3 regions of the Cyanobium sp. Copco_Reservoir_LC18 genome follow, and region 2 is predicted to be linked to each of the others. Evidence: predicted binding sites of a transcription regulator. Region 2 holds the regulator's gene; each other region holds the start of a gene.
The links. The regulator NtcA, encoded in region 2, controls nitrogen genes in cyanobacteria. The targets are predictions, from matches to a motif close to GTANCNNNNGNTAC.
Positions count from the first base shown of each region.

Region 1: L107_RS14435 (P-II family nitrogen regulator) is a predicted target of NtcA. The motif match lies at 3,978-3,991, and genes of this name have one in related genera.
Region 3: fmdA (formamidase) is a predicted target of NtcA. The motif match lies at 6,659-6,672, and genes of this name have one in related genera.

Region 1 is NZ_ASAC01000026.1:25,258-35,127, forward strand. Features, by position in the region: gene L107_RS14415 (FtsW/RodA/SpoVE family cell cycle protein) at 109-1,335, shown strand; gene L107_RS14420 (cytochrome c biogenesis CcdA family protein) at 1,361-2,089, shown strand; gene L107_RS14425 (cytochrome c biogenesis protein ResB) at 2,086-3,405, shown strand; gene queF (preQ(1) synthase) at 3,421-3,864, opposite strand; gene L107_RS14435 (P-II family nitrogen regulator) at 4,090-4,428, shown strand; gene L107_RS14440 (TlyA family RNA methyltransferase) at 4,471-5,328, opposite strand; gene L107_RS14445 (hypothetical protein) at 5,470-5,682, shown strand; gene purB (adenylosuccinate lyase) at 5,735-7,030, shown strand; gene L107_RS14455 (ATP-binding protein) at 7,120-8,388, opposite strand; gene L107_RS14460 (RNA helicase) at 8,489-9,870, opposite strand, start outside.
Region 2 is NZ_ASAC01000010.1:126,948-136,817, forward strand. Features, by position in the region: gene L107_RS04690 (hypothetical protein) at 1-224, opposite strand, end outside; gene dcd (dCTP deaminase) at 535-1,128, opposite strand; gene L107_RS04700 (cob(I)yrinic acid a,c-diamide adenosyltransferase) at 1,133-1,732, opposite strand; gene rph (ribonuclease PH) at 1,897-2,649, shown strand; gene ntcA (global nitrogen regulator NtcA) at 2,792-3,457, shown strand; gene L107_RS04715 (DUF3084 domain-containing protein) at 3,504-4,751, shown strand; gene L107_RS04720 (resolvase) at 4,748-5,188, shown strand; gene L107_RS04725 (DUF3146 family protein) at 5,166-5,423, opposite strand; gene pth (aminoacyl-tRNA hydrolase) at 5,442-6,050, opposite strand; gene L107_RS04735 (TatA/E family twin arginine-targeting protein translocase) at 6,064-6,399, opposite strand; gene psbH (photosystem II reaction center phosphoprotein PsbH) at 6,419-6,619, opposite strand; gene psbN (photosystem II reaction center protein PsbN) at 6,722-6,871, shown strand; gene L107_RS04750 (alpha-mannosidase) at 6,859-9,870, opposite strand, start outside.
Region 3 is NZ_ASAC01000004.1:213,998-223,867, forward strand. Features, by position in the region: gene urtA (urea ABC transporter substrate-binding protein) at 1-867, shown strand, start outside; gene L107_RS02290 (urea ABC transporter permease subunit UrtB) at 1,010-2,167, shown strand; gene urtC (urea ABC transporter permease subunit UrtC) at 2,228-3,334, shown strand; gene urtD (urea ABC transporter ATP-binding protein UrtD) at 3,405-4,151, shown strand; gene urtE (urea ABC transporter ATP-binding subunit UrtE) at 4,183-4,908, shown strand; gene L107_RS02310 (FmdB family zinc ribbon protein) at 4,988-5,260, opposite strand; gene fmdA (formamidase) at 5,397-6,602, opposite strand; gene L107_RS02320 (hypothetical protein) at 6,768-7,217, opposite strand; gene L107_RS02325 (aminotransferase class IV) at 7,304-8,170, opposite strand; gene L107_RS02330 (anthranilate synthase component I family protein) at 8,167-9,483, opposite strand; gene queC (7-cyano-7-deazaguanine synthase QueC) at 9,480-9,870, opposite strand, start outside.

The DNA of each region.
Region 1 (9,870 bases), on a different contig from region 2:
TTTTTTGTTGGCCTCGAGCGGCCGGCCTCCGGCGGCCCCGGCGGCGCCAAGGGCGCGGGCGGCGAAATGTTCACCGCGACTCGACAAACCCACCTCCGTCACGGCTGAATGGGCCATTCCCGGAACCCTCCCGCGGCCTTGTCCACCCCTGCCCCCCGCCTGCTGAACGGCCGTCCCGGCGCCGGCCTGCTGCCGCTGCCCTGGCAGCAGTGGCCCGCGGAAGCCCGCCTGCTGCTCGGCCTGGTGGCCCTCTGGAGCCTGGTGGGCCTGCTGGTGCTCACCTCCGCCAGCTGGTGGGTGGCCGAGCGGGAGATGGGGGACGGGGCCTACTACGTCAAGCGCCAGGCCATCTGGCTGGTGGCCAGCTGGGGCCTGCTCTGGCTGGCCATGCGCACGACGATGCGGCGCTGGCTGCACCTGGCCGCGCCGGCCCTGCTGGTGGGGGCCCTGATGGTGGCCGCCACCCTGGTGGTGGGCACCACCGTCAACGGGGCCAGCCGCTGGCTGGTGCTCGGCCCGGTGCAGCTGCAGCCCTCGGAGCTGATCAAGCCCTTCATCGTGCTGCAGGGCGCGGTGATCTTCTCCCACTGGCGCCGCATCGCCCTCGACCAGAAACTGCTCTGGATCGGCATCTTCGGGGTGGTGATCCTGCTGATCCTCAAGCAGCCCAACCTCAGCACCGCCGCCCTGCTGGGCCTGCTGCTGTGGCTGATGGCCCTGGCCGGCGGCCTGCCCCTGACGCTGCTGCTGGGGGCCGCCGGCGGCGGGATCGTGCTGGGCAGCATCAGCATCATGATCAACCCCTACCAGCTCGACCGGGTCACCTCCTTCCTCAACCCCTGGCGCGTCGCCCAGGGGGATGGCTACCAGCTGGTGCAGAGCCTGCTGGCCATCGGCTCGGGGGGCGTGCTCGGCTCGGGCTTCGGGCTCTCCACCCAGAAGCTCCAGTACCTGCCCATCCAGACCACCGATTTCATCTTCGCGGTCTTCGCCGAGGAGTTCGGTTACGTCGGCTCGGTGATGCTGCTGCTGTTCCTGATGATCTTCGGCTTCGTGGGCCTGCGGGTGGCCCTGGCCTGCCGCAGCAACCAGCACCGCCTGGTGGCCATCGGCTGCACCACCCTGCTGGTGGGCCAGTCGATCCTCAACATCGCCGTGGCCAGCGGCTCGATGCCCACCACCGGCCTGCCCCTGCCGATGATCAGCTACGGGGGCAACTCCCTGCTCAGCAGCCTGTTCCTGGCGGGCCTGCTGCTGCGCTGCTCCCTGGAGTCCTCCGGGCTCGAACCGGTCCGGCCCCGCCGGCGGGCCCCCCGGCCTGCCCCGATAGGCTGAGCCCTGATGACAATCTGAATCGGCCATGTTCAGCCCCGGGCTGCCGTTCGCCGACTGGGCCCGCAGCAGCGAACTGCTGCTCCAGGGCTCCCTGGCCCACCCCGGCCCCCTGACCCTGGCGGTGGTGTTCAGCGGCGGCCTGCTCACCAGCCTCGGCCCCTGCTCCCTCTCGCTGCTGCCCGTCACCCTGGCCTACCTGGCCGGCTTCGGCACTGAGGGCCAGGGCCGTGCCCCCTGGCAGCGCAGCGTCAGCTTCGCGGCCGGCATCGTGGCGGCCCTGGTGCTGCTCGGCCTGGCCAGCGGCCTGATGGGCCGCCTCTACGGCCGCATCCCCGGCCAGCTGCCGCTGCTGGTGGCCGTCGTGGCCGTGGTGATGGGCCTCAACCTGCTGGGTGTGCTGCGGCTGCCGTTGCCGGCCGGGCCCGACCCCGAACGCTGGCGAAGGCGGGTGCCGGCGCCGCTGGCGCCGCTGGCGGCCGGCCTGGCCTTCGGCCTGGCGGCCACCCCCTGCACCACCCCGGTGCTGGCCGTGCTGCTGGCCTGGATGGCCCAGACCGGCCAGCCCCTGGTGGGCCTGGTGCTGCTCGCCTGCTTCGGCGCCGGCCAGGTGATGCCCCTGCTGCTGGCCGGCACGGTGGCCGCCTCCCTGCCGGGGCTGCTGCAGCTGCGCCGCCTGGGGCAGTGGGTGCCGCCGATCAGCGGCGTGGTGCTGCTGGCCAGCGGCGGCCTCACCCTGCTGTCGGTGCTGCCATGAGCGGCACGGCAGCCTCGCCCTGGCGCCCCCTGCAGCGCCTGGCCGCCTGGATCTCCGACCTGCGCCTGGCGATCGGCCTGCTGCTGGTCATCGCCATCGCCAGCGGCATCGGCACGGCCGTCCCCCAGAAGGAGGAGGCCAGCTTCTACCACCAGCTCTACGACCCCGCCCCCTGGCTGGGGGTGCTGGACGGCGACGGGGTGCTGCGCCTACAACTGGATCATGTGTATTCCAGTGGCTGGTTCCTGGCCCTGCTGGCCTGGCTGGGCCTGTCGCTGATCCTCTGCAGCTGGCGCCGCCAGTGGCCCGCCCTGCAGGCCTCGCTGCGCTGGATCGACTACCGCAGCCCGCGCCAGCTCAGCAAGCTGAGCGTGGCCGAAACCCTCGTCACCAACCATCCCGTCGCCGGCCTCGAGCGGCTGGAGGCCGATCTGCGCGGCGCCGGCTGGCAGATCCACCGCCAGGACGACCGCCTGGCGGCCCGCCGGGGGGTGCTCGGCCGGGTGGGTCCCCTGCTGGTCCATGCCGGCATGGTGGTGCTGATGGTGGGGGCCGCCTGGGGCGCCCTGGGGGGCCAGCGGCTGGAGCGCTTCCTGGCCCCGGGCCGGGAGCTGGAGCTGCTGGACAGCCGCGGCAGCACCCAGGTGACCCTGGCCCTCGACGACTTCCGCATCCAGCGGGATCCCGCCGGCCGGCCGGAGCAGTTCTCCTCCAACCTGCGGCTGATCAGCCCCGGCGATGGGGCCCCCACCACCGAAGCCGCCATCAGCGTCAACCACCCCCTGCGCTACCGGGGGATGACGCTCTACCAGGCCGACTGGTCCCTGGCGACGATCAGCCTGCAGCTGGGCCGCAGCCCGGTGCTGGAGCTGCCGCTGCAGACCTTCCCCCAGCTGGGCGACCAGCTCTGGGGGCTGGTGCTGCCCACCCGCCCCGATGGCAGCGAACCGGTGCTGCTGAGCCTCACCAGCGAACAGGGGCCGGTGCAGGTGTTCGGCCCCGATGGTGTGGCCCTGGCCCAGCTGGTGCCCGGCGGCGAGGCCCAGGAGGTGAAGGGGCTGCCGATCCGGGTGGCGAGCGTGCTGCCCGCCAGCGGCATCCTGTTCAAACGGGACCCCGGCGTGCCCCTCGTGTACACGGGCTTCGCCATCGCCCTGGCGGGGGGTGCCCTGAGCCTGGTGGCCACCCGCCAGCTCTGGGCCATCGCCGATGGGCCCGGGGGCCGGCTGCACGTGGCGGGCCTGTGCAACCGCAACCTCACCGCCTTCGCCGCCGAGCTGCCGGCGCTCCTGCAGCGGCTGGAAGCCCAGGCCTGACTCAGCAGCCCTGACTCAGCAGGGCCGGCGCTCGCCGTGGCTGACCCGCACGACGGTGTGGACGTTGCCGCGGGGGTTGAAATCGGCCTCCAGCTGCATCCAGAGGGGGTCGCAGGCGGCCACCAGGTCGTCGAGGATCCGGTTGGCGGCCTCCTCGTGGGAGATGGAGCGGTGGCGGTAGCTGTTGACGTAGAGCTTGAGGGCCTTGAGCTCCAGCACCCGGGGGCCGGGCTGGTACAGCAGCCGCAGGACGGCGAAATCGGGGTAGCCGGAGAAGGGGCAGGTGCAGGTGAACTCCGGCAGTTCAATGGACACCTCGTAGGGCCGGCCCTCCCGGGGGTTGGGGAAACAGATCAGCTGGGCCTCGGCGATGGCCCGTTCGCCATACAGGGGGGTCACGGTCTGGGGCGGGGCCGGCGGCGCGTTGCCCTGGGGTTGGTCGGCGACACCGGAAGCCATGGTCGGGAGGAGCGGGAAGGGGTTTTTGACCGTACAGGAGCTGGCGGAGGAGGCGGAGCCCCGAACGGCGGCCCATCGCGGCCCGGCCCTCCCGTCAGCGGCCCGGAGCGGGCGTAGCAACCGTTACGACGACCCCGGCAAGGCTCGGCGGTAATGGAGCCGTCCCCCCTTCAGGCGGGGACTCTGAGAGACTCCAACCGTCGCCTTCCTGACCGCAGCACAGCCATGAAGAAAATCGAGGCCATCATCCGCCCCTTCAAGCTCGAGGACGTGAAGATCGCCCTTGTCAATGCGGGCATCGTCGGCATGACCGTGAGCGAGGTGCGCGGATTCGGCCGTCAGAAGGGGCAGGTGGAGCGCTATCGCGGGTCCGAATTCACGGTGGAATTCCTGCAGAAACTCAAGCTCGAGATCGTCGTCGACGACGACCGGGTGGCCACGGTGGTCCAGGCGGTGCAGGACGCGGCCCGCACCGGCGAGATCGGTGACGGCAAGATCTTCATCAGCACCGTGGATTCGGTGATCCGGATCCGCACCGGCGACCTCGACAGCGGCGCCATCTGAACGCTCCCCGCTCCTGATCCCCTGACCCTGGCCGCGGTCCCCTCAGGACCCGGCCGGGGACTGCTTCGTTGGGCTGTCCCTGGCCAGGGTGTCGTTCACCAATGCTGCGATTCTGCCGGGCCAGTCCGCCCCCTCCGCGGCGGCGGGACTGGCGGCGGGCGGCACCAGCCAGAGCAGGTATTCGTGGTTGCCCGCCGGTCCGGTGAGGGGCGAGGCCACCAGCCCCGCCGGGTGCCAGTCCAGCTCCTTCGCAGCGGCGATCACGCCGGCGATGGCATCGGCATGGGCCGCCGGGTCCCGCACCACGCCCCCCTTGCCCACCCGCTGGCGGCCCACCTCGAACTGGGGCTTGACCAGCAGCACCGCCTCGCCCGCCGGCTGCAGCAAGGTCCGCAGGGCCAGCAGCACCCGGGTGAGGGAAATGAACGACACATCGGCCACCGCCAGGTCGGGCCAGGGGTCGCCCTCGCCGTAGAGCAGCTCCGGGGTGAGGTGGCGCAGGTTGGTGCGCTCCCGCAGCACCACCCGTTCATCGGAGCGCAGGCTCCAGGCCGTCTGGCCGTAGCCCACATCGATGCCGTACACCCGCACGGCGCCGTGCTGCAGCAGGCAGTCGGTGAAGCCGCCGGTGGAGATGCCGCCGTCGAGGCACACCCGGCCCTGCACCTGGATCGGCAGGGCCGCCAGGGCCCCCTCCAGCTTCTCGCCCCCCCGGGAGACAAACCGGGGCGGCTGCTCCACCTCCAGGGTCAGGGTCTCGGCCACCTCGGTGCCGGGTTTGTCGAGCACCTCGCCGCCGCCGCGCACCCGGCCGGCGCGGATCAGCTGCTGGGCCTGCTGGCGGCTGGCCACCAGGCCCAGGTCCACCAGCCGGCGATCGAGCCGCTGCTTACGGGCCATCCAGATGTTCGGCCATGGGACATGCCACTCCACCGGCATGTTGTCACCGAACAGCGACCGAAACCGAACAAAAACCGATGGGCGGACGGTTCAGCGCGGAACAGTCGCAGGATGGAAACCTTCTTCCCCCGGTTCCCTCCCATGGCCGCCCCTGGTTCCAAGGCTGCCCCCGGATCCAACGTGGTGGAACTGCTCCATCCGGGAAGCTTCGTGCGGCTGCGGGACCATCCCGAGGATCTGCCCCCCTTCCAGCTGATCCGGCGCCGCGGCACCCGCTGCTGGGTGCGCCAGCAGGCCTGGGGGTCGATGGTGCACCTGGAGCTGCCCTACCGCCGCCTCACCGCCGCCGCATGAGCCGGTAAGGGCGGCTCGATAGGTTGGGGGATCGTTCGCCACCGCCCGGCCCTTGATCGAGCGTTACACCCTGCCCGAAATGGGCCGAATCTGGAGCGAGGAAGCGAAGTTCCAGAGCTGGCTCGAGGTGGAGATCGCCGCCACCGCCGCCAACGTGGAGCTGGGCCGGGTGCCCGCCGAGGCGCTGGCCACGATCCGGGAGAAGGCGGCCTTCGAGGTGCCGCGGATCCTGGAGATCGAGGCGGAGGTGCGCCACGACGTCATCGCCTTCCTCACCAACGTCAACGAGCACGTCGGTGATGCGGGGCGCTACATCCACGTGGGCATGACCAGCTCCGACGTGCTGGACACCGGCCTGGCCCTGCAGCTGAAGGCCTCGGTGGCCCTGCTGCGCACCGAGCTCGATGGCCTCGCCGATGCCCTGCGCCGGCTGGCCCGGGCCCACAAGGACACGGTGATGATCGGCCGTTCCCACGCCATCCACGGCGAGCCGATCACCTTCGGCTTCAAGGTGGCCGGCTGGCTGGCCGAAACCGAGCGCAACCGGGAGCGGCTGGAGCGGCTGGAGCGGGTGGTGGCCGTGGGCCAGATCAGCGGCGCCATGGGCACCTACGCCAACACCGATCCGCAGGTGGAGGCGATCACCTGCCGGCTGCTGGGCCTGGAGCCCGACACCGCCAGCACCCAGGTGATCGGCCGCGACCGCCATGCCGAGTACGTCCAGACCCTGGCCCTGGTGGGCACCTCCCTGGAGCGCTTCAGCACTGAGATCCGCAACCTGCAGCGCTCCGACGTGCTGGAGGTGGAGGAGAACTTCGCCAAGGGCCAGAAGGGCAGCTCGGCCATGCCCCACAAGCGCAACCCGATCCGCAGCGAACGCATCAGCGGCCTGGCCCGGGTGCTGCGCAGCTACACCGTGGCGGCCCTGGAGAACGTGGCCCTCTGGCACGAGCGCGACATCAGCCACAGCTCGGTGGAGCGGATGATGCTGCCCGACTGCTCGGTGACCCTGCACTTCATGCTGCGGGAGATGACCGCCGTGGTGGAAGGGCTGGGGGTGTACCCCGAGAACATGGCCCGCAACATGAATGTGTATGGCGGCGTCGTGTTCAGCCAGCGGGTGCTGCTGGCGCTGGTGGAGGCGGGGCTGAGCCGGGAGGAGGCCTACCGGATCGTGCAGCGCCATGCCCACGCCGCCTGGAACACCGAGGGCGGCGACTTCCGCGCCAACCTGGCGGGCGATCCGGCGGTGACGGACCACCTGGGCCCCGAGCAGCTGGAGGCCTGCTTCGCCACCGACCTGCACCGGGCGAATCTGGACGTGATCTGGGAGCGGCTGGGGATCTGAGGCGCGTGGCCTGCAGGCGGGGTATTGGCTGGCGACTGCCAACTGCCAATACCGGCTGTGTATTGGCAGATTTGCCAATACACTCACTTTCAGTTGAGAGCCAGCCGCGTCGCGCCGGTCAGCAGGTACTGAAGCGGTTCCCCTCCCCGGCGTGGCAGCACGTCCGCGGCACCCGAGTGCACCAGTTGCTGCAAGGTCTGGGACACCGAGGGCTGCTTGATCCCCCAGAGCCTCACCAGGTCGGCCTGGGTCAGCACCGCATGCACGTCCCGCTCGCCCCAGGCCTCCAACCGTTGCCAGAGGGTGGTGCCGAGCTGGTCCAGCAGTTCCAGTCTGTAGCGACGGCTCAGCACGAGGGTGAGGTCGGCCAGGTCAATCGGCTGGGGCCCCTCACCGTCGCCGGTCAGACCCAGCAGGGCAGAGATGCCGTCTTCCAGGGCCTTGAGCAGTCCGCGCAGATCTCCTCGGAACAGCTCATGCAACGCATCGATCACCTCCCCCTGCACGGGCGCCTGCACCGGCAGGCCCGGTTCCAGTCGCAGGGATCGGTAGCGCGCCTCCAGCAACTGGTGAACCTCCTTCGGCTCCAGGGGTTCGAGCACCACGGGATCGCTGAACACCGAGCGCACCTGGGTGTGGCTCTGCACCACGGTGCGAACGGCATCGGTGGTGCCCACCACGATCAAGTGCAGGCCATCGAGCAACAGGGCCTGGTCGCGGATGCTGCGCAGCAGATCGGCCGCACGGGTTGCATCGGCCTCACTGAGGTTCTCGAGATTGTTGAGGTGCAGCACCACACCGGAGGCGCCCTGCTCCAGCGCAAAGGCCAGCAGATCGCGCAGAACCCTGGGTCCATCCAGCAGCAGGGCCCCGGGGGGCGAGGAGACCACCTGGGTGCTGGTGCCGCCCGCCCCAAAACCGGCGGCCGACACAGTGAAGCCACCACCGCGCAGACGGATGGTGCGCACCAACTGCTGGGCAGCCTCCACGGCGGGGCCGCTCGCCTGCGTGCAGGAGGCGAGGACGGCATCAAAGGCGCCGGCGAGCAGTTGGCCGATCAGATCCTCACTGGTCAGATCGGCCGTGATCGGGATGATCTCGGCTGAGGTCCAGTAGCCGGCGGCCAGGGCGTCAGCCTTGACGACCTGCACCAGGGTGGTCTTGCCGATGCCAGGCCTCCCCGCCACCGCCTGACGGGAACTGCGGGAGCCGCCGATGGCGTTGAGCAGTTGTTGCCGCTCGTTCCGGCGCCCCACGAACAGGCTGAGCGGTGTGGCCTCCGAGTCCTGGCGCAGGGTGGCCTGGAAGAAGGGCGAGGAGCGGAGGTTGTAGAGCCTCCAGAGGTTCGGAAGTGCCATGGAGAGGGTATTGGCAGCGTCCGGGCACAAGCCAATACTGGCACCGTATTGGCAGATTTGCTAATAAAGCCCCTTCACCGCCAGCCCCGATGGCCGCCCTCTACCCAGCCGGCGGCCGCTCCGTCGCCGGATCCAGCTTGCCGTTGCCCGTGGCCAGCAGGTCCTCGATCTCGCAGACCGGGAAGCGGTTGATGGCCTTGAGGGCGAGGCGGGAGTTGCGGCGCAGCTGCTCGCTGATCGCCTCGCAGTAGGGAATCTGGGCCAGCAGATCGACGGTGCGGCGCAGGATCCGCACCACGTCGCCCTCGTCGAGGGAGGTGTTGGCGATCACGTCGTTCCAGCTGGCGCCCCGGGCCCAGGCGTGGACCAGGCCGGTGAGTTCCGGCTCCCACCACACCGGCACCACCACCGAGGCCCGCTCCTGCTGGCGCTGCAGCTCGCGCCGCAGGCTGCGCAGGTCGTGGAGGGCCTCCTCGGAGGCCGGTGGCGGCGGGTAGCCGCACCAGAGGTCGGGCCGGTTCACCTCGGTGGAGATGGCCTCCAGCACCGCCGCCAGCTCGGCCGGATCGAGGGCATCAAGGTGGCCGCTCATCAGGGCCAGCCCCAGCCAGAGCTCGTTGTCGCCGCGCAGGGCCGCCACGGTGCGGCCCACCTCGGTGGGCTCCAGCCCCTCCTCGCCATCGAGGGCGCCGAAGAAGCGCAGGATGTCGATCAGGGAGAGGAAGGTGTCCCAGTGGCGGTTGGCGCGGTGGTGCAGCAGCCGCTGGCGCTCGCCGATCTCCTCCTGGAGCTCCTCCATGCGGCGGCGGTGCTTCTTGAGGTGCTTGCGGTCGCCCCAGCGGTGGGCCGGGTGGGCCTCCAGCTCCTGCTCCAGTTGCTGCACCAGCTCACCCTGCTGGCGCACTTCCCCGGCCAGGTCGTAGCGGGGGGTGTGCATGTCGTGGCGGCGGGCCATCGAGGACACCGCCAGGGCCAGGCCGCCGCTGGCGTTGTCGCCGTGGCGCAGCTCATTGGCGTGGTGCAGTTCCGGCGGCTCCAGCTGATCCACCTGCAGGCAGCTGAGCTCGGCGTGCAGGGTCACCACCGCGTGGCAGGGCAGCAGGATCCAGACGTTCTCGTCGGTGAGGCAGAGCAGCAGCGGGAACTGGCCGGAGCCCGGCACCTTGGCCACGATCACCGCCGGGGTGACCCGGCTGCGCAGGGCCGGCGCCTTGACGCTCACCAGGGTGCCCTCGCTGGCGAACTGCAGCGCCAGGGTGAGCTCGTGGGCCAGGGTCTCCTCGGCCTGCTGCTGCAGGATCCGGTGCAGGCGCCGCTCCTCCCGCAGGCGGCCGCGGACCTTCTCGTAGTCCTCGAAGTCGTCCCAGGGCACCTCGCCGCCGCTGGATTCCAGCGTGGCCAGCTGGGCCATCAGCTCGGCGATGCGGGCCTCGTCCTCGGCCAGATCCAGCCCCGCCAGGTAGCGGCCGAAGCTGCGCTCCA
Region 2 (9,870 bases):
TTAGTCATTGACATTATTTGCTTTGCTTCTTCTTCGGTGAAGTATCCATCTTGAAAGAGATTGGCTTCTAGCTCTTGAGGTGTTTCCCCCTCAACATGGATCTCTCGGCCTGCCTCAGTAGGCGGAAAAATCAGGGTTGAACCGCTATCAACTTCAACGGACCCTGGTTCATCGCATGGCTGTGATGTGATAACTTTCAGCCCTCCCTCGGAATAGCTCAGCACTTTTAAGGGCCGATCTCCGAGGTGGCCTTCATAAACCGTGTCCCATTGTGGCGTCATCGTTGAGATGGGTTGTGGTGAATCAAGCATAACTGTTTATTGGACGGTTCCGATAACCACCCATGAGGCAGACTCCCAGCCGCATAAGCCGAAGCTGCAGCGCAGGCCATTCCCCCAGAGCTCTTCCACAGCAGTCTCTGAGCGCTGTGGCGCCGACCGGGACAAGCGACTTAGACGGACCCGATAACCAACTGTCCATTTGGCTACAGAAGTCCCATCCCCCTGCCAACTGCTCCATCCTTCCAAACCCCCCTCAAACCTTCGCCAGCGTCACCCGCTCGGGCTGGTGCTGGTACTTGCCCTGGCGGTCGTTGTAGGTGGTGGCGCAGGGGTCGCCCTCGAAAAACAGCAGCTGGCAGATGCCCTCGCTGGCGTAGATGCGGCAGTCGGCGCCGGAGGAATTGCTGAATTCCAGCGTCAGGTGGCCCTCCCAGCCGGCTTCGGCGGGGGTGGTGTTGACGATGATGCCCAGCCGCGCGTAGGTGCTCTTGCCCAGGCAGATCACGGTGATGTTCGAGGGCACCCGCATCTTCTCCAGCGCCACCCCCAGCCCGTAGGAATGGGCCGGCAGGATGAAGTAATCGCCGTCCTCGTCGCTGTGCATCGGCGCCGGCTCCAGGTTCGCCGGGTTGAACCGCTTCGGGTTCATCACCGTGCCGGGCACGTGGCGGAAGATCAGGAACTCCTTCGGCGACAGCCGCAGGTCGTACCCATAGGACGAGCATCCAAAGCTCAGCACCGGCCCGGTTCGGCCCTCCGGATCCAGGTGGCGCACCAGCGTCGGCTGGAACGGCTCCAGCATTCCGGCCGCAGCCTGTTCGTTGATCCAGTGGTCGTTCTTGAGCATGGCGTCAGCCGCCGCGGCGCAACTGGGTGACCTGATCGGCCATCGCCATCAGGCTGGCCGGCATCGAGGGGCCCGTCAGGATGACATCCAGATGGGCTGGCCGCTGCTCGAGCGCCTCGATCACCGCCTCGGCGCCCAGGTAGCCCAGGGCGATCGCCAGCCCCAGCTCATCCAGCACCAGCAGATCCAGATCGCCCTTCAGCAGCCGCTCCCGGCTCACCTCCCACACCTCGGCCACCGCCTCCAGCGCCTCCTCGGCCGTGGCCCCCTCGGGCCCCTGCGAACCCGGCGGCCCGTCGAGGCAGTGGGGCGTGCCCGGCCGCAGCCACTCCAGCCGGCCGCACAGCCGCAGGCTGCCCGCCGGCCCCTGCTCCACGCCCCCCTTGAGGAACTGGCTCACCAGCACCCGGCTGCCCAGCCCGGCACTGCGCAGGGCCTGGCTGAACACCGCCGCGAAGCTGCCCCGGAACGGCGCCGTGTGGATCTGCAGCAGCCCCTCGGGCTGGCTCACCAGCCGCAGCGGTGGCACCAGGGCCAGCGGCTCGGTCCGCGCCGGAGCCGCCGTGCGCCGGGGGTGGCCGGGGTCGATGAGGCTGGCGGTCATGGACAACCCACAGAAGCGTTGACGCAAGCGACCGGACGCAGCGTCCCGACCCCTCACCTCCCGAATGTAGCGGGCCTGAACAGCCCGGCACACCATCGGTAGTGGCTGGGAACAGACGTACCACCGGCGCCGCCTACGCTCGATCGGCTTCGCCGATGGCCCGCGTGACCACTCCTGCCGACGCCCCCCGCAACGACGGCCGCGCCGCCGACGCCCTGCGCCCGGTGGCCGTCGACTGGGATCCGATGGGCTTCGCCCTCAGCTCGGTGCTGTTCGCCGCCGGCCGCACCCGGGTGCTCTGCAGCGTCTGCCTCGACCCCGAGGTGCCCCGCTGGCGGCGGGGTTCCGGCAGCGGCTGGCTCAGCGCCGAATACCGCCTGCTGCCGGCCTCCACCCCAAGCCGCCAGGGCCGCGAGCTGATGAAGCTCTCCGGCCGCACCCAGGAGATCCAGCGCCTCATCGGCCGCAGCCTGCGGGCCGCCCTCGATCTGGAGGCCCTCGGCGAGCGCACCCTGCTGGTCGACTGCGACGTGCTCCAGGCCGACGCCGGCACCCGCACCGCCTCGATCACCGGCGCCTGGATCGCCCTGGCCGCCGCCCTGGAACGCCTGCAGCAGCAGGGGGTGCTGGCCGCCTCGCCCCTGCGCCAGCAGGTGTCGGCCGTGTCGGTGGGGCTCGTGGACGGTGTGGCCCTGCTGGATCTCGATTACTCCGAGGATTCCCGCGCCGAGGTGGACCTCAACGTGGTGATGGACGAGCAGGGGCGGCTGCTGGAGATCCAGGGCACCGCCGAGGGCGCCCCCTTCCCCCGCTCCCGCCTCGACGCCCTGCTGGATCTGGCCGAACCGGGCCTGCGGGACCTGCAGGAGGCCCAGCGCCGGGCCCTGGCTGTGGCGCCAGGCACCACGACCGGCTAAAGAGTGTCATTGGCTACATGGATCGGCCAGACCGATCCATAGGTTCATCACCATTCGCCACGCCTTGATGGTCGGCGCTACGCGTGGCTTCAGCCGCTACCCCAGCAGTCCATCCAGCGGATCCCCCGGCTCCGTGACCCCCATGGGCGCCCCCGGCGCCACGGCCACCACCCTGCTGGACGTCATCCGCGGCCTGGCCGGCAGCAGCGTCGAGACCATCGAGCGCGGCAAGACGATCTTCTTCCCCGGCGACCCGGCCGAGCGGGTCTACCTGCTGCGGCGCGGCGCCGTGCGCCTTTCGCGCGTCTACGAGTCGGGCGAGGAGATCACCGTGGCCCTGCTGCGCGAGAACAGCCTCTTCGGCGTCCTGTCCCTGCTCACCGGCCAGCGCTCCGACCGCTTCTACCACGCCATCGCCTTCACCCGGGTCGAGATGGTCACCGCCCCGGCCACCTCGGTGCGGCGCGCCATCGAGCAGGACGCCAGCGTCGGCCTGCTGCTGCTCCAGGGCCTCTCCTCCCGCATCCTCCAGACCGAGACCATGATCGAGACCCTCACCCACCGGGACATGTCCTCCCGGCTGGTGAGCTTCCTGCTCGTCCTCTGCCGCGACTTCGGCGTCCCCGGCACCGAGGGCATCACCATCGACCTGCGCCTCTCCCACCAGGCCATCGCCGAGGCGATCGGCTCCACCCGCGTCACCATCACCCGCCTGCTGGGCGACCTGCGCAACGACGGCCTGGTCCAGATCGACCGCAAGAAGATCACCGTCTTCGACCCCATCGCCCTGGCCAAGCGGTTCAGCTGACGCCCGCCAGGGATACTTGGTGCATCGCGGAACCGGGGCTCGGAAGGTGTCGGGTTGGCTGCTGATCCTCGCGCTCCTGGTGCTCGGCGGAGTGCTCTCCACCCTCGGCGACCGACTGGGCAGCCGCGTCGGCAAGGCGCGCCTCAGCCTGTTCAACCTGCGGCCCCGCAAGACCGCCGTGGTGATCACGGTGCTCACCGGCAGCCTGATCAGTGCCGTCTCGCTGGGGCTGATGCTGCTGGTGAGCGAGCGCCTGCGGGTGGGGCTGTTCGAGCTCGACCAGATCCAGGACCGCCTGCGGGACAGCCGCGCCGCCCTGAAGCGCAATGAGGGGGAACTGACCCGCACCCGGGGCGAACTGGAGCGCAGCCGCCTCGACCTGATCACCGCCGAACGCCGCCGCGACCAGGCCCTGGCCAGCCAGCGCCGTGCCCGTGACCAGCTGCTGGCCGCCGAGCGCCGCGTCGACACCCTGCGGCGCGAGCTGCAGCCCCTGCAGGCCGAGCGCGCCCGGCTGGAGGCGGAGCGGGCCCGGCTCAGCCGGGAGGTGCGGGGCCGCGACGCCGAGATCCGCCGCACCGAGGCCGAGCTGGCCAATGTGCGCCGTCGCATCGCCGCCGGCGAAAAGGAACTCAAGGACCTGGAGACCAACGTCATCGCCCTGCGCCGCGGCGATGTGGTGATCGCCAGTGGCCAGCCCCTGGCCACCGCCAAGGTGCAGCTGCAGCGCCCCGACCAGGCCAGGCAGGTGATCGATGCCCTGCTGCAGGAGGCCAACCGGGCCGCCTTCCAGCTGCTGCTCCCCGGCCAGCCCCCCAACCGCCAGATTCTGCTGGTGCCCCGCAGCGACATCGTCCGGCTGGAATCCCTGCTCGCCACCCCCGGCGTCTGGGTGGTCAGCATCCGCTCGGCCGCCAACGTGCTGCGGGGCGAGGCCCAGGTGCTGGCCTTCCCCGACCTGCGCCCCAACCGCCAGGTGGTGGAGCAGGGGGAGGTGCTCTCCCGCACCGCCCTCGAACCCGACGTGCGCGAGATCGACGCCGTGCGCAGCCGCCTCAACCTGCTGCTGGCCGCCGCCTTCGCCAAGGCCCAGCGCCAGGGCACCCTGGTCAACGGGCTCCAGTTCGATGCCGCCGGCTTCAATGCCCTGGCCCGGGACCTCAGCGAGCGCCCCGCCGGCGTCACCGCCAACCTCGAGGCGGTGGCCCTCCAGAACGCCGACACCCCCGACCCGATCAGCGTGGAGCTGCGCTGGCTGCGCAAGGACGCCGCCACCCGGCCGGTGCGGCCGTGAGCGCGGGACCGCTGGCGGCCCCCGGCCCCCTGGCGGGGCTCGATCCGGGCCGCAGCAAGTGCGGCCTGGTGCTCACCGATCCCGGGCGCCGCGAGATCCGCGAGGCGCTGGTGCTGCCCCCGGAGGTGGCCTGGGAGCGACTGGAGCAGTGGCACCGCCGGCAGGCCCTCGCCGCCGTGGTGATCGGCGACGGCACCGGCAGCGGCCCCTGGCGGCGGCGCCTGGAGCCCCTGCTGCCGGTGGAGCTGGTGGATGAGCGCGGCACCACCCTGGCGGCCCGGCGCCGTTACTGGCAGCTGTACCCCGCCCGCGGCTGGCGGCGGCTGCTGCCCCTGGGCCTGCGCCAGCCCCCCCGCGACTGGGACGACGTGGTGGCCCAGCTGCTGCTGGAGCGCCGGCTGGGGCGGGAGCTGATCAGAACGACGCCCGCACCGTGAACACGTAGTCGCCGCCCGGTTCGAGCTGGTAGTCGGCCTTGAGCAGAAAGCGCAGCAGGGCGTCCTGGATCAGGGCCCGCCCGAGGGACGGCTCCACCTGCAGCTCGCCCCGGTCGAAGGCCCAGCGGAAGCGCCACTGGAAGCCGCCGGCGCTGATCTCCCCCTCCAGCAGGCAGGGGCTGAAGCTCTGGCGCAGCACCCGCAGCTGGGCGGTGGTGGCGGGAAGGCGGCTCACGGGACGTTGTCGATGCTCTCAGGATGGCGGCGGATCGGCACGAAAACTGTTCAGACGGTTGGCCGCCTTCTCCAGCCCCACCCGGCGGATCAGGTCGATGCCCGCCTCCACCTCCTGGAGCACCGTCTCCAGCACCGGCCGGTCGGCGGCGGAGAACTTGCCCAGCACATGGGACACCGTGCGGGCCCGCCGCTCCTCGGGCGTCTCGCCCGGCGCGCCGATGCCGATGCGCAGCCGCGCGAAGGACTCGCTGCCCAGGTGGGCGATGGTGCTGCGCAGGCCGTTGTGGCCGCCGGCGCCGCCCGCCGCCCGCACCCGCAGGCGCCCCAGGGGCAGGTCCATGTCGTCCACCAGCACCAGCATCTGGGCGGGCTCGAGCCGGAACCAGTCGAGGGCGGCACGGATCGAGCGGCCGCTGTCGTTCATGAAGGTCTGGGGCATCAACAGCCGCAGCCGCCGGTCCCCCTGGCCGGTCTCGGCCAGCAGACCGTGCAGGCGGCCCTGGTTGCGGAAGCTGGCACCACCGGCTCGGGCCAGGCGCTCCAGCACCATGAAGCCGACGTTGTGGCGGGTGTCGGCGTAGCGGGGGCCGGGATTGCCCAGGCCCACCAGCAGTTGCAGATCCAACGGCAGGCCGTCCTCAGCTGGAGGGACCGCTGGAGGGGGCGGCCTCCTCAGCCACCGGGGCCACAGGCGCTGCCGTCTCCGCGACGACAGGCGTTTCGACGGCAGGAGCTTCGGCGGCCGGCGTGATCGCGGCTGGGGGGCCGGAGATGTCGATCGGCTGCCCAGTCGGCTGCTCAGTGCCCACCGCCGTGCGGAACTCCTTCTCGAATTCCTGCGACGCCGACTGGAAGCCGCGCAGGGTGCGCCCCAGGGTCTTGCCGAGCTCGGGCAGCCGCTTGGGTCCGAAGACCAGCAGCCCGATGGCGGCGATCACCGCCATCTCGGGCAGACCGATGCCGAAGATGTTCATGGACAGGGGGCGAGAGGAATCAGCCGACGCCGTTCCAGTTGACGTTGATGCCCTCGAGCAGCAGGGACTTGTTGTACAGCTGCAGGATCACCAGCAGGAACACCAGGAAGAGCAGCATGAACACGCCCATCACGGGGGTGGTGCCCCAGCCGGGCACCACCTTTCCGTACTCGGAGTTCAGGGGGCGCAGCAGGTTTCCCAGACGGGTGCGTTGGGCCATGGCAGCTCGGACCTCTCGGGCACGGAATCGCGGTGCTTACTGTAAGGGTCTTGCCGGCCGCACCGAGTTGGGCTGTCGAGAGTTGTGACGCAAGCCCCCTCCATGGAACCCGCCGCCAGCACCTCCCCCGCCCTCTCGGTGGCCCTCGCGGTCCTCGCCGTGCTGCTGGCCCTCACCGGTTTCGGGGTGTACACCGCCTTCGGCCCGCCGTCCAAGGGCCTCACCGATCCCTTCGACGATCACGACGACTGAGCCGCCGCGCTCCCCGCCGGCGCCCGCCGCAGCCGCCAGTGCCCCAGCTGCCAGGGGGCCAGGGCCAGCGGCTCCGGCCCCTGAGCAACCGGGTGCCGACTCCCCTCGCCGGCCCCCTGGGGTTGGCCCATGGCATCACAGGGCCCGAGAACGGTCCAGTCCGGTCCGGCTGAGAAGCGCCGCCGGCAGGGCCCCAGGTTCTGGACGCTGAGGAGCACGGCGCCCGATTCCGGTTCCGCGTCCATCGCCGCGCCGTCGGCATCCGCGCCGTCGTCCGCCGGCAGGGGCCGCAGGGCCACCAGCTGCAGGTCCTCGCCGAGGCACGGGAACAGCCTGTCGGCCGCGCCCCCCGCCTCGGCGCCTGCTCCGGCGGACGGCTCCATCGGCCGGCACCAGAGGGGCTCCCGCAGCCGGGTGGCCTGCTGGGGCGCCGCGGCCGCCCGCCAGCCGCCGGGGCAGGGCAGAAGGGCCAGCCGCTGCCGCTGCCAGCCGTTGTCGGCGCCGGGATCGGGCCAGGTGGGCGCCCGCAGCAGCGACACCCCCAGGCGCTCCGCCGTCGCCGACACCCCCTGGGGGCCATCCAGCAGCACCGCCAGCCCGTCGCCGCGGCCCGGGCCCACCGCGGCCATCCAGCTGACGGCGCCCACCTCCCAGCGGGCCCGCTCCCGGGCGGTGCGGGCCGTGGCCGGCCGCTCGATCACCCCGCCGGCGGTGTCGGCCGCCCAGCGGCAGGCCGGATCGGCCAGGGGAATCTCCAGCCGCAGCAGCTCGTGGCGCTGCTTCCACTGGGTGCCCAGCACCAGCTCCAGCCAGGGGCTGCCCGCCAGCAGGCGGCCGTCCAGGCGCACCGGGCTCTCGCCGCAGCGCCCGCGCCAGACGAACCGGGCGCAGAGCGGCCCCGTCTCCAGCCACTGCGGCAGCCCCTGCCAGCTCCAGGCCAGCGGATGGTCGCGGTAGTCGGCGGCCAGATCCCAGGCATCCCAGAACTCGCCCCGGTCGCGCCAGCGGCACCAGGCCAGCGGCCCCGCCAGCTGGGGCGTGCCGGCCCCATCGAAGAGCTGCTCCACCCCCGCCGGACCGATCAGCGCCGACACCAGACCGTTGCCCAGCCGCCAGCGGTCCGGCCCGCCGCCGGTGGCCCGCTCCAGCCGCACCGCCCCCTCCACGGGCGCCGCCACCGCCCCGGCCGCCGCGGCGCCGCCGCCGCCGGCGGACGCCGGGTGCCGCCGCAGGTGCCGCACCCCCACCCCCTCGAGGCCGGGAATCTGCAGCCACTGGCCGCCCCCGGGGGCCGGCTGGCCGGCCAGGCGCCGTTCGCCGTCCACCGCCGCCAGCCACCAGTCGCCGGCCGGCAGCCGCAGGGTGCGGGGCCGGGCCGGCAGCGGCTGCAGCTGCACAACGCACCAGGACTCAGCCGTGCTCGCGGGAGACCCGGCGGTTGCGGCGCCGGTCGCCGTTGCCGCGAGCCCCCGCCGCAGGACCCGGTCGCGCCGGCGGGCGGCCCGGCGGCGGGCGCCGCGCCACTGGGGCTCGGCCTGCTCGAACACCTCCGGGATGGCGGTGCCCGGCAGGATGTCGTGGAACTGCTGGAACAGCAGGGTGCGCCAGTCCTCGGTGGCGGCCGGTGCCGGCCGGCCGAACAGCGCCGCGGCCAGATCCGCCTCCCGCAGCAGCCGCTCCAGGCTGCGGTTGTGGCGCTTCTGGTCCGGCCGGCTGGTGGGGCAGCCGCGGTGCAGCTCCAGGTAGAGCTCGTCGCGCCACACCGGCAGCTGCCCCGCCAGCGACTCCAGGGGCTCCAGGTAGGAGCGCAGGGTGCCGTGGCGCTGGCGGGCCGCCACCGGCTGGGCCTGCCAGAGCGCCAGCTGCTCCAGCATCTCGGCGGTCGGCCCGCCGCCGTGGTCGCCGACCCCCGGCAGCCAGAGGGCGTCGGCGCAGCCGCTGGCGTGCTGCCACTGCAGCCGGTAGCGCTCCATCGCCACCGGATCGCCGTCGGTGCCGATCGGCGCCGTCATCAGCGCCAGCACCTCGGCGCCGCAGCGGCTGCGCCAGCGGAACAGCCGGTGGGGGAAGGGGTTGGTGGCGTTCCAGGCCAGCTTGTGGGTGCAGAACCAGCGCACCCCGGTGGCGGCCGCCAGCGCCGGCAGGCCGGCGGCGAAGCCGAAGCTGTCCGGCAGCCAGGCCAGCCGGTGGTTCCACTCCGGGAACGTGCGCAGGCTGTAGGCCTGGCCCTCCTGGAACTGGCGCAGCAGCGAGGTGGTGGAGAGCAGCACGCAGTCGCTCTCCACCCACGGACCGTTGAGCGGCTCGAAGCGACCCTCCCGCATGGCCCGGCGGACCCGCTCGAACAGGGCCGGCCGGTGCCGCTCCAGCCAGGCATAGAGCGCCGGCGTCGAGTGGCCGAAGTGGAGCGTGTCGAAGCGCTCCATCAGATCGAGGGCCGAGGCGAAGGTGCGCTCCGCCGCCTGCCAGGTGTCGGCCACCGGCCACAGCCAGGCCAGATCGAGGTGGGCGTGGCCCAGCACCTGGACCGCCCCCTCCCCCGGCGCCCCGTCGTGCCGGTGCCCGCGGCGCAGCTCCTGCAGCTCGGTGGCGGTCGCCTCCAGCAGGCCGAGGGGGTCGGCCGGATCCAGCGGCTCCAGCTCGATGCGGCTGCTGATCAGGGCGCCGTCGTCGTGCAGGGGGCTGCGCAGCCGCAGCTCCAGATCCAGGGCCTCCCCCCGCCACCAGCGCTCGGGCAGGGGCCAGCGGCAGGCGGTGTCGAACAGATCGCCGCTGTGGATGCGCTCGCCGTCCACCCACAGCTCGGCGCTGTCGGCCCACCAGCGCAGCGCCAGTCGCGCCCGGGCCTCCGCCGCCAGGGGGGCCCAGGCCCCTGGGCACGGGCAGTGCAGGCGCAGACGGCACCCCTGGCCGCCCCGCGGCCAGATGATCAGTCCCCGGGCCGCCCAGTCGGGGCGATGCCGCAGCCCCCACTCCCTCCCCAGCGCCGGACCGCTTCC
Region 3 (9,870 bases), on a different contig from region 2:
GAGGGTCAGGAGTGTTCGAGGAACATCTTCTACACCGGCGCTGTTCCCAACCAGCAGGCTGAGCCCGCGGTTCAGTGGCTGATGGACAAGTTCGGCGACAAACTCGGCAAGAAGGTTTACCTGGTCGGTTCCGACTACGTCTATCCGCGCACGGCCAACACCATCATCAAGGAGCAGATGAAGGCCCTTGGCGGTGAGACCGTCGGCGAGGACTACATCCCCCTCGGCAACACCGAGGTGGCTCCGATCATCGCCAAGATCAAGAAGGCCTTCCCGGATGGCGGGATCATCATCAACACCCTGAACGGTGACTCCAACGTCGCCCTCTTCAAGCAGTTCAAGGCTTCGGGCATCGATCCGGCCAAGTACCCGATCATGTCCTTCTCCATCGCCGAGGAGGAGATCCGTCAGATCGGTCCCGAGTACACCACCGGCACCTACGCCGCGTGGAACTACTTCATGAGCCTGGACACCCCGGCCTCCAAGAAGTTCACCGCCGACTTCCAGGCGATGTACGGGGCCGACCGCGTTGTGGGTGACCCGGCCGAATCCGCCTACAACATGGTGTACCTCTGGAAGAATGCCGTGGAGAAGGCGGGCACCTTCGAGGATCTCGAAGCGGTGCGCAAAAACATGATCGGGATCACCTTCGCCGCTCCCCAGGGCGAAATCAAGATGTTCCCCAACCACCACACCTCCGAGCGGGTGCTCATCGGCGAAGCGGAACCCACCGGCCAGTTCAAGATCCTCTACGACAGCGTCAAGGCCATCCCCCCGATTCCCTGGAACCAGTTCGTTCCCGAGACCAAGGGCTTCACCTGCGACTGGACCCAGGATCGGCCTGACGCCGGCAAGTTCAAGATGTGATCACGGAGCCATCCGTGAGGGAATGAAAGTCGGGTGGTTCCTGCGGGAACCGCCCCTTTCCAGTCCACCACACCACCACCACGTTCGACCCGATCCAGCGTCGCCTCAGCAGCGCTGGATCTAACGTTCAACCTTCATTCCGTTGGAACTTTTCTTTTCTCAGATCCTCGATGGCCTCAGCATCGGGTCCGTGCTGCTGCTGGCAGCAACGGGCCTGGCCATCGTCTTCGGATTGATGGGTGTCATCAACCTCGCCCATGGCGAATTCATGATGCTCGGGGCCTATGTCACCTACGTGGTGCAATCGGCTTTCAAGCCCATGGGTGGTGTGATCTTCGAATTGTATTTTCCGGTCTCACTGGTGTTGTCCTTCATTGTGACAGCACTGATTGGAGTGCTGCTGGAGAGAACATTGATCCGGCAGCTCTATGGCCGCCCGCTTGAAACGCTCCTGGCCACATGGGGGGTCAGCCTGATTCTGATCCAGCTGATCCGAAGCGTGTCGACGGCCATGATGCTGGGCATCCTCGTAGGTGTCGGCGTTGGTTTCATTATCTCGAAGTTGCTGGCCGCCAAGTTCTCCGCCAAGCCCTTCTTCACCTATCTCAATGGACTGGGCTGGGCGATCGCCATCGGCATCGGCCTGGTGGCCGTCAACCTCTTCGACCAGGTCCGCCCGCTCGCCAAGCCCTGGTTCGGCCCGCGGAATATTGATGTCACCGCCCCGAAATGGCTGCAGGGAAGCTGGGGAATGATCGGCACGATTGAACTGCCGGGCCTCCGCATCTTCATCATTCTGCTGTCCGCCCTGTTGCTGCTGGCCACCTACTGGTTCCTCAACAAGAGCGTCTGGGGCCTCCGCATCCGTTCGGTCACCCAGAACCGTCAGATGAGCAACTGCCTGGGTATTCCCACTGACCGCGTCGACAGCATCACCTTCGGCATCGGCTCCGGCCTGGCGGGGGTGGCCGGCTGCGCCATCACCCTGCTTGGCTCGGTGGGTCCCAACCTCGGGGCCGCCTACATCGTCTCCTGCTTCATGGTGATCGTCCTCGGGGGCGTCGGCAATCTGCTGGGCACCGTGCTGGCCTCCCTGCTGCTGGGCATCATCCAGTCGGTGATCGGCTCGGGCACCCTGCTGACGATTTTCCCTGACATGCCGCTGGCGGCGAAAGGGGTGATTGAGTTCTTCGCCACCACCAGCATGTCGCTGGTGCTGGTGTTCATCTTCATCATCGTCTTCCTGCAGTTCCGCCCCAACGGCATGTTCCCCCAGAAGGGTCGCTCGGTCGATGCCTGACCCGGTCCGTCCCCCCCTCTGCAGCTTCCCGTTCCATCTCCCCACCAGGAGGCCCTACCTGTGAAAATCTTCCAACGACTCGTCCCCTGGATTCTGCTGGCGATCGCCCTGTTCATCCTGCCGGCAGCGCTGGATGATTTCCGTCTCAACCTCTTCGGCCGCTACTTCTCACTGGCGATCACGGCCCTGGCCATCGATCTGATCTGGGGATACACCGGTCTGTTGAGTCTGGGCCAGGGCATCTTCTTTGCCCTTGGGGGCTATGCGGCGGCCATGTACCTGATGCTCAACACCAAGAGCCTGGCGGGTGGCAACGGGATTCCCAAATTCTTTGAGAACTACGGTGTCGACCAGTTGCCATTCTTCTGGCAGCCTTTCTGGTCGCCGGTGTTCACGCTGATCGCCCTCTGGGTGATTCCGGCGGTGGTGGCGGGCCTGGTGGGCTGGCTGATCTTCCGGAACCGCATCAAGGGGGTGTACTTCTCGATCATCACCCAGGCGGCTCTGATGGTCTTCTTTCACTTCTTCAACGGCCAGCAGAAACTCTTTGACGGCACCAACGGCCTCAAGACCAGCACCAGCGAACTCTTCGGCCAGCTGGTGGGCTCCCCCGACATGCAGGTCTGGTTCTACCGCCTCACGGTGGTGCTGCTGCCCCTGGCCTTTCTGGTCTGCCGCTACTTCACCAGCGGTCGCTTCGGGGATGCCCTGATCGCCATCCGTGACGACGAGAGCCGCCTGCGCTTCGCCGGTTTCAACCCCGTCCCCTTCAAGACCATTGTCTTCCTGGTGGCTGGAGCCCTCTGCGGCATCTCCGGAGCCCTCTACACCGTCCAGTCCGGCATCGTCTCGCCCCAGTACATGTCGATCTCCTTCTCGATCGAGATGGTGATCTGGGTCGCCGTGGGCGGCAGGGGCACCCTGGTGGGTCCGATCATCGGTGCCACCCTGGTGAACTACCTGCGCAGCCTGGTGAGTGAGGCCCTGCCGGAGGCCTGGCTGTTCGTGCAGGGGGCCCTGTTCATCTTCGTGGTGGTGCTGATGCCCGATGGCATCTACGGCTGGATCACCAAGGGTGGCTTCCGCACTTTCCTGGCTGCCTTCGGCATCGCCCAGAAGGCCAAGACCTACCCCCAGATCGACAAGGAGGCCGTTCCTGTGGATTAGTCCCCCAGGAAAACGCTTCCTGGCCCATCTGCCGTGACCGCTCCTTTGATTCCGCACCCTTCCGAAGTCCATGTCAGAACCTCTACTCGAGCTCAATGACGTCAGCGTGAGTTTCGATGGCTTCTATGCCCTCACCGACCTCAGCCTGAAGCTCTACAAGGGTGAGCTGAAGTCCATCATCGGCCCCAACGGAGCCGGCAAGACCACCTTCCTGGATGTCATCACAGGCAAGGTGCGTCCCACCAAAGGCACGGTGAGTTTCAAGGGCAAGTCGCTGCTTGGCGTCTCCGAGCAGCAGATCTCGCGCAGCGGCATCGGTCGCAAATTCCAGACGCCGCGGGTGTTCGAGAACCTCACCGTGCTCCGCAACCTGGAGCTCTCCGCCTCACCGGTCAAGAACGCCTTCAGCCTGCTCGGTTCCGGCCTGCCCCAGTCCTCCAAGGACGAGGTGCACCGGATCATGAACTACGTGGGCCTGACGCCCTTCGCCACCGTCAAGGCCGGCTCCCTGTCCCACGGCCAGAAGCAATGGCTCGCCATTGCCTCCCTGGTGGCCCAGGCCCCGGAGGTTCTCCTGCTGGACGAACCGGTGGCCGGCCTCACCGATGAGGAAACCCTGCGCACGGCCGAGCTGATCAAGTCCCTCGCCGGCGACCACACCGTGGTGGTGATCGAGCACGACATGGAGTTCATCCGCGACCTGGGCTTCGACGTCACCGTGCTGCACCAGGGACAGGTGCTGACCGAGGGACCGCTGGAGAAGGTCAAAGCCGATCCGCGGGTGATCGAGGTCTACCTGGGGCCGCCCGAACACTGATCGTTTCCCGACCATCACCCACCGCGAGCCCATGTCCACCACCAGCGCCCAGCCCCTGCTCCAGGTCTCCGACCTCAATGTGTATTACGGGGAGAGCCACATTCTCCGCAACGTGGATCTGACCATCCACGAAGGCAAGATGGTCTGCCTGATCGGCCGCAACGGCGTCGGCAAGACCACCTTCCTCAAGACCGTCATCGGACTGCTGCAGCAGCGATCCGGGACGATCACCTATCAGGACGGCCAGCTCACCAACCAGCCCCCCTACAAACGGGCCCGGTCCGGCATCGGCTACGTGTCCCAGGGCCGGGACATCATTCCCCAGGTGACCGTCAAGGAGAACCTGCTGCTGGGCATGGAGGCCCTCCCCGGCGGCCTGGAAAAGAACCGCCACATCGATCCGCTGATCTTTGATCTCTTCCCGATCCTCGAGAAGTTTCTCAAGCGCAAGGGCGGTGATCTCAGCGGCGGCCAGCAGCAGCAGCTCGCCATCGCCCGTGCCCTGCTGGGCAAGCCCAAGCTGCTGCTCCTCGATGAACCCACCGAGGGCATCCAGCCCTCCATCATCCTCGACATCGAAAATGCGGTGCAGCGGATCATGAAGGAGACCGGCATCAGCGTGCTGCTGGTGGAGCAGCACCTGCACTTCGTGCGCCAGTCCGACTTCTATTACGCCATGCAGCGCGGCGGCATCGTCTCCAGCGGCCAGACCGACCAGCTCTCCGACGACGTGATCAAGGAGTTCCTCACGGTCTGAGGACTGTGGAGCCACAGGACGTCCCGGGCCGAGGCCACCAGTGGTGGCCCGACCCGGGACTTTTGCTTTGGTGTCGCGCTCAGCAGCCGCGGTTGAGCATCCAGGGACGGGTGCCGCTCTCCTTGAGCCGGGGCTTGCCGGTGGCTTCCCTGGTTTCCTTGCGAACCAGACGCGGTTCGGATTGCTCCTGCTTCAGTCGGAAGGGGCCGCTGAGGGACATGACCGGTGTGAACACCCTGAGGCCTTCGGCGCTGCAGCTCGGGCAGTTGGTTTCCTTGTGGCGCTCATCGATGCTGCGCCAGACCTCATAGTTGTCGCAGCCGTTGCTGCAGCTGTATTCGTAGACAGGCATCGCCAGACCAGGGGAACGACAGGGGAAAGGGAAAGGGCCGCCCAGAACGCAGGCAGGCCCGAACAGTTACAGACAGGAACAGTGGCAGACAAGAAAAAGGGGCCTGGTGTCCAGGCCCCTCCCACCAGCCTGCTGATCAGCAGGGAAGGATGTCCTTGTCGAAGATCCCCGTGGGGATGGCCAGGGTGCAGCAGGCGTTGGGGATGTCGACGATGCCACTGATCCTGCCTTCCACCGGCGCACAGCTCAGCAGCAGGTAGGCCTGCTCACCGGTGTAGCCGAACTTCTTGAGGTACTCGATGGCGTTGAGGCAGGCACGCCGGTAGGCGATGTGGACGTCCATGTAGTACTGCTTGCCCTCGAACTCATCCACGGAGATGCCTTCGAACACCAGGTAGTCGGTGTAGTGGGGCTCCACGGGGCTGGTCTTGAACATGGGGTTGACCATGCCGTACTTCGCCATGCCGCCCTTGATGATCTCGACGTGGAGGTCGAGATAGCCGGACATCTCGATGGCGCCGCAGAAGGAGATCTCCCCATCCCCCTGGGAAAAGTGGATGTCGCCCATCGACAGCTTGGCCCCTTCGACGTAGACCGGGAAATAGATCCGGGTGCCCTTGGTGAGGTTCTTGATGTCGCAGTTGCCACCGTGCTCGCGGGGGGGCACCGTGCGGGCCGCCTCGTTGGCCACCCGCTCGAACTCGCTGCCGGGGAGGGTGCCGAGGATGGCGCTGTTGGGGTTGGGCAGGGCTGCCAGCACCGGCTCGCTGCCTGAGAGGCCGGCGCCGTAGGTGCGGCGGTCGGGGGCGGTCTTCACCAGCTCCGTTTCACGACGGTTCCACTCGTTGAGCAGCTCGTGGGAGGGGGCGCAGCCGATCAGGCCCGGGTGGGTGATGCCGGCGAAACGAACGCCGGGAATGTGGCGGGAGGAGGTGTAGATGCCTTCGAGATCCCAGATGGCCTTGGCGGCCTTGGGGGAGTGATCGGTGAGGAAACCGCCGCCATTCTCCTTGGCGAAGATGCCCGTGAAGCCCCACTCATCCCCCTGCAGGGCACCGACATCGAGAATGTCGACCACCAGGATGTCGCCGGGCTGGGCACCGTTGACCCAGATCGGGCCGCTGAGCACGTGAACGACCTCGAGATTCACATCCTCGATGTCCTTGGGGTCGTCATTGTTCTTGATCTGACCGTCGGTCCAGTCCTTGCATTCGATCCGGAACACGTCGCCGGGATTCACCGAGGCCACAGCAGGGATTTCCGGATGCCAGCGGTTGTGCCCCGGCATGTCCTGTTGATCCATCGGCTTGGTGAGATCAACGGAGAAGAGTGTTTTGGGCATCGAGGAGCCGAGGCGCAATTTCCCATCCATCCAAAAGGATGGCCTGCGGCTCGAAAGTGTCGATTGCTACAAGAAACTGGCCGCCAATGCCCCCTTCAATGAATGGAATCAGGAATCATTCTCAACTCCAGGGCAGCACATCCCGGCCCACCGGCCGCCAAGTGCTCAGGTGTCGTCGAAATCCCCTTTGCGGCAGAGATTATCCTTCAATCGCGCCACCCAGACGCTGGGATCCAGCTTGCCGACCTGCTCGGTGCGGCCATCGAAATGGAACAGGAACTGCCAGCGATCCTTGACCGGAAATGTTCTCTTGGCGTTGAGATCGCTGATCGGATCTCCATAGATATTGTCATACGATTGCCAGCCCGGCTCTCCCTTGACGCTGCAGATCGCCGTTGTTTCGTACAGCTGGCCCTTGGCATCGCCGCCATCTGAGGTGACCTTCACCACACCCTTGTGCAGCCCGTTGGCAATGCCGGGCTGGAAAGGCCGCACCAGCTCCACCCGGCTGCCGTCCACCTGCACCAGCAGGTCGCCCGGCTTGGCGTCCTGAACGGCCACCTCCTTCGGGGTGGCGCCGCAACCGGCCAGGGCGAGTCCCGTGCCCGCGAGCAAGCCGGCCAGCAGTCCTGCCAGGTGCTTCCGGGACCCCAGGCCCCCCACAGCGTCGAACAACGTGATGGATCGATTCTGGGGCCAACCTATGACGACAGCAGCAGCCGTCTCCAGAGGTCCAAGGCCCCGGCGGGCACGGGCAGATCGATGGCCCCGCAGCGCCGGATCGGGCGACCGCCCAGGCTGTTGACCAGCAGGGCCGCCTCGCTCTCCAGCAGGTCCGCCACGGACAGCCGCTCCTCCCGCACCAGCCCCAGGGCCAGGCCGCGGCCCCGCATCACCCCCGGCAGGCAGCCGCTCTCCAGGGGCGGGGTGACCCACGCACCCCCGCGCCGCACCAGCAGGTTGGCGCTGGTGCCGCAGCACAGGTCGCCGCCGCTGCCGAGCAGCAGGGCGTCATCGGCCCCGGCGGCCCGGGCCTCCCGCAGGGCCTGGATGGCGCCGGCGTAGGCGAAGGTCTTGCAGCGGCTGATGAGGCTGGCGGCGTTGCGCCGCTCCACCCCACTGACGACCACCGCCACCGGCGTGGAGGCGGGCCTCCAGGGGCTCAGCTGCAGCCAGAAGCGGGGGCGGCCCTGGGGTTCGTCCGGCCCCGGCAGCGCCAGGCCCCGGCCGGCGCCGCTGCCCCGGCTCCAGTTGAGCCGCAGGGCCCCGCTGCCGGTCAGGCCACTGCGGGCCATGGCCTCGGCCAGCAGCGGCCGCACCCGGTCGGCGCCGGGGGGTGGCGCCATGCCAAGGCAGGCGGCCGAGCCGCGCCAGCGCTCCAGGTGCTCCGCCAGCAGCCGGGGCTCCCCCCCCTCGACCAGCAGCGTCTCGAACAGGCCATCGGCCAGCAGCAGGCCCCGGTCGCTCAGGGGCAGGCAGAGCCGGTCCGGATCGCCCCAGGTGCCCTCCGGTGTCGGCCCGTCGATCCAGGCGATGGCCCTGCCGGCCGGAGCTGGGCCGCCGCTCATGCCAGGGCCTCCAGCAGCGGCTCGATCTTCCAGCCCATCTCCCGGGCCTCCCCGGCCGGGTCGGAGTCGGCCACGATGCCGCCGCCGGCATGCAGCCGCAGGCGCCGATCCTTCTGCAGCAGGGTGCGGATCAGGATGCTGCTGTCGAAGCCGCCATCGGCCCCCAGGTGAAACAGGGAGCCGCAGTAGGGCCCCCGCGGCACCGGCTCCAGCTGGCTGAGACGCCGGCAGGCCCGCACCTTGGGGGCGCCGGTGATCGAGCCCCCCGGCCAGCAGGCCCGCAGCAGGTCGACCAGGCCGCGGCCGGCGACGAGCTGTCCCATCACCACCGAGGTGAGGTGGTGCACGTGGGCGTAGCTCTCCAGCCCCAGCAGCTGGGGGACATGCACCGAGCCGGGGACGCAGACCCGGCCCAGGTCGTTGCGCAGCAGGTCGACGATCATCACGTTCTCGGCCCGGTCCTTGGGGTCGCAGATCAGCTCGGCGGCGCGGGCGGCATCGGCGTCGGGATCGGCGTGGCGGGGCCGGGTGCCCTTGATCGGGCGCGTCTCCACCCGGCCGTCGGGGTGCAGGCGCAGGAAGCGCTCCGGCGAGGCCGAGATCACCGCCTCCCCACCGGCGACGGCCAGGCCAGCGAAGGGGGCCGGGCCGTGGCCCACCAGCCGGAGGAACAGCGCCAGCGGATCGGGCGGCTCCTCCCGCAGGCTCTCGCAGCAGGCGGTGAGGTTGGCCTGGAAGAGGTCGCCGGCGGCGATCCACTCCCGCAGGATCCCCACCTGGGCGGCATAGGTGTCCGGATCGGTGTGCCAGTGCCAGGCGCCGCGGTTGATGCCGGGCCCCTCGGCCGGGCGCTCGCCGGCCCCGGCCACCGCCGCCGCCGTGGCGGGATCCGCCAGCAACCCCGCCATGGCCGCGAACCGGGCCGGGTCCCGGCCCTCCAGCCACAGCCGGCCCTCCCCCCGGTCGAAGTGGATCAGGGGATCGTGGCGGGCCGCCCAGAGGGTGGCCATGTCGGAGGCCTGCCAGTGCCCGGCCGGCTCCACCCAGGCCCCGGCCTCGTAGCCGAGCCAGCCCAGCCAGGGTCCCCCCTGGCCCTCCAGATCGGCGAAGACGTCAAAGGGATCGGACGCCCCCGGACTGCCCGGCAGCCCCCGGCAGGTGACGCTCGCCACCGGATCCACCCCGAGCACGCCGCGGCAGCCGAGGGGGCTGCCGTCACCGTCGAGCAGCACCAGCCCGTCCCGGCCGAAGCGCTCCGCCAGGACTCTCGCCAGGGCCCGGGGCTCCAGCCAGGGAAGCGGATCGCTCCTCAACGGTCGGCTCCGGCACGCACGGCGGCGCTGGTCAGGTCGGCCCGGCCGGCGGCCACCAGGGCGGCATCGCGGATGCGGCAGCTGTCGCAGACGCCGCAGGGGAGATCCTCGCCGCTGTAACAGCTCCAGGTGACCGCGACCGGCACCCCCAACCGCAGGGCCTCGCGCACGATGGTGGCCTTGTCCCAGGCCACCAGGGGGGCCCAGAGGCGTGCTCCATGGCCCTGGCGCCCCGCCTTGGTGGCCAGGTCGGCCAGGTTCTGGAAGGCGGCGAGATAGTCGGGGCGGCAGTCGGGATAGCCGGAGTAATCCACCGCGTTGACCCCGAGCACGAGGCTGGTGGCACCGCGGGCTTCGGCCAGGCTCAGCCCCAGGGCGATGAACACC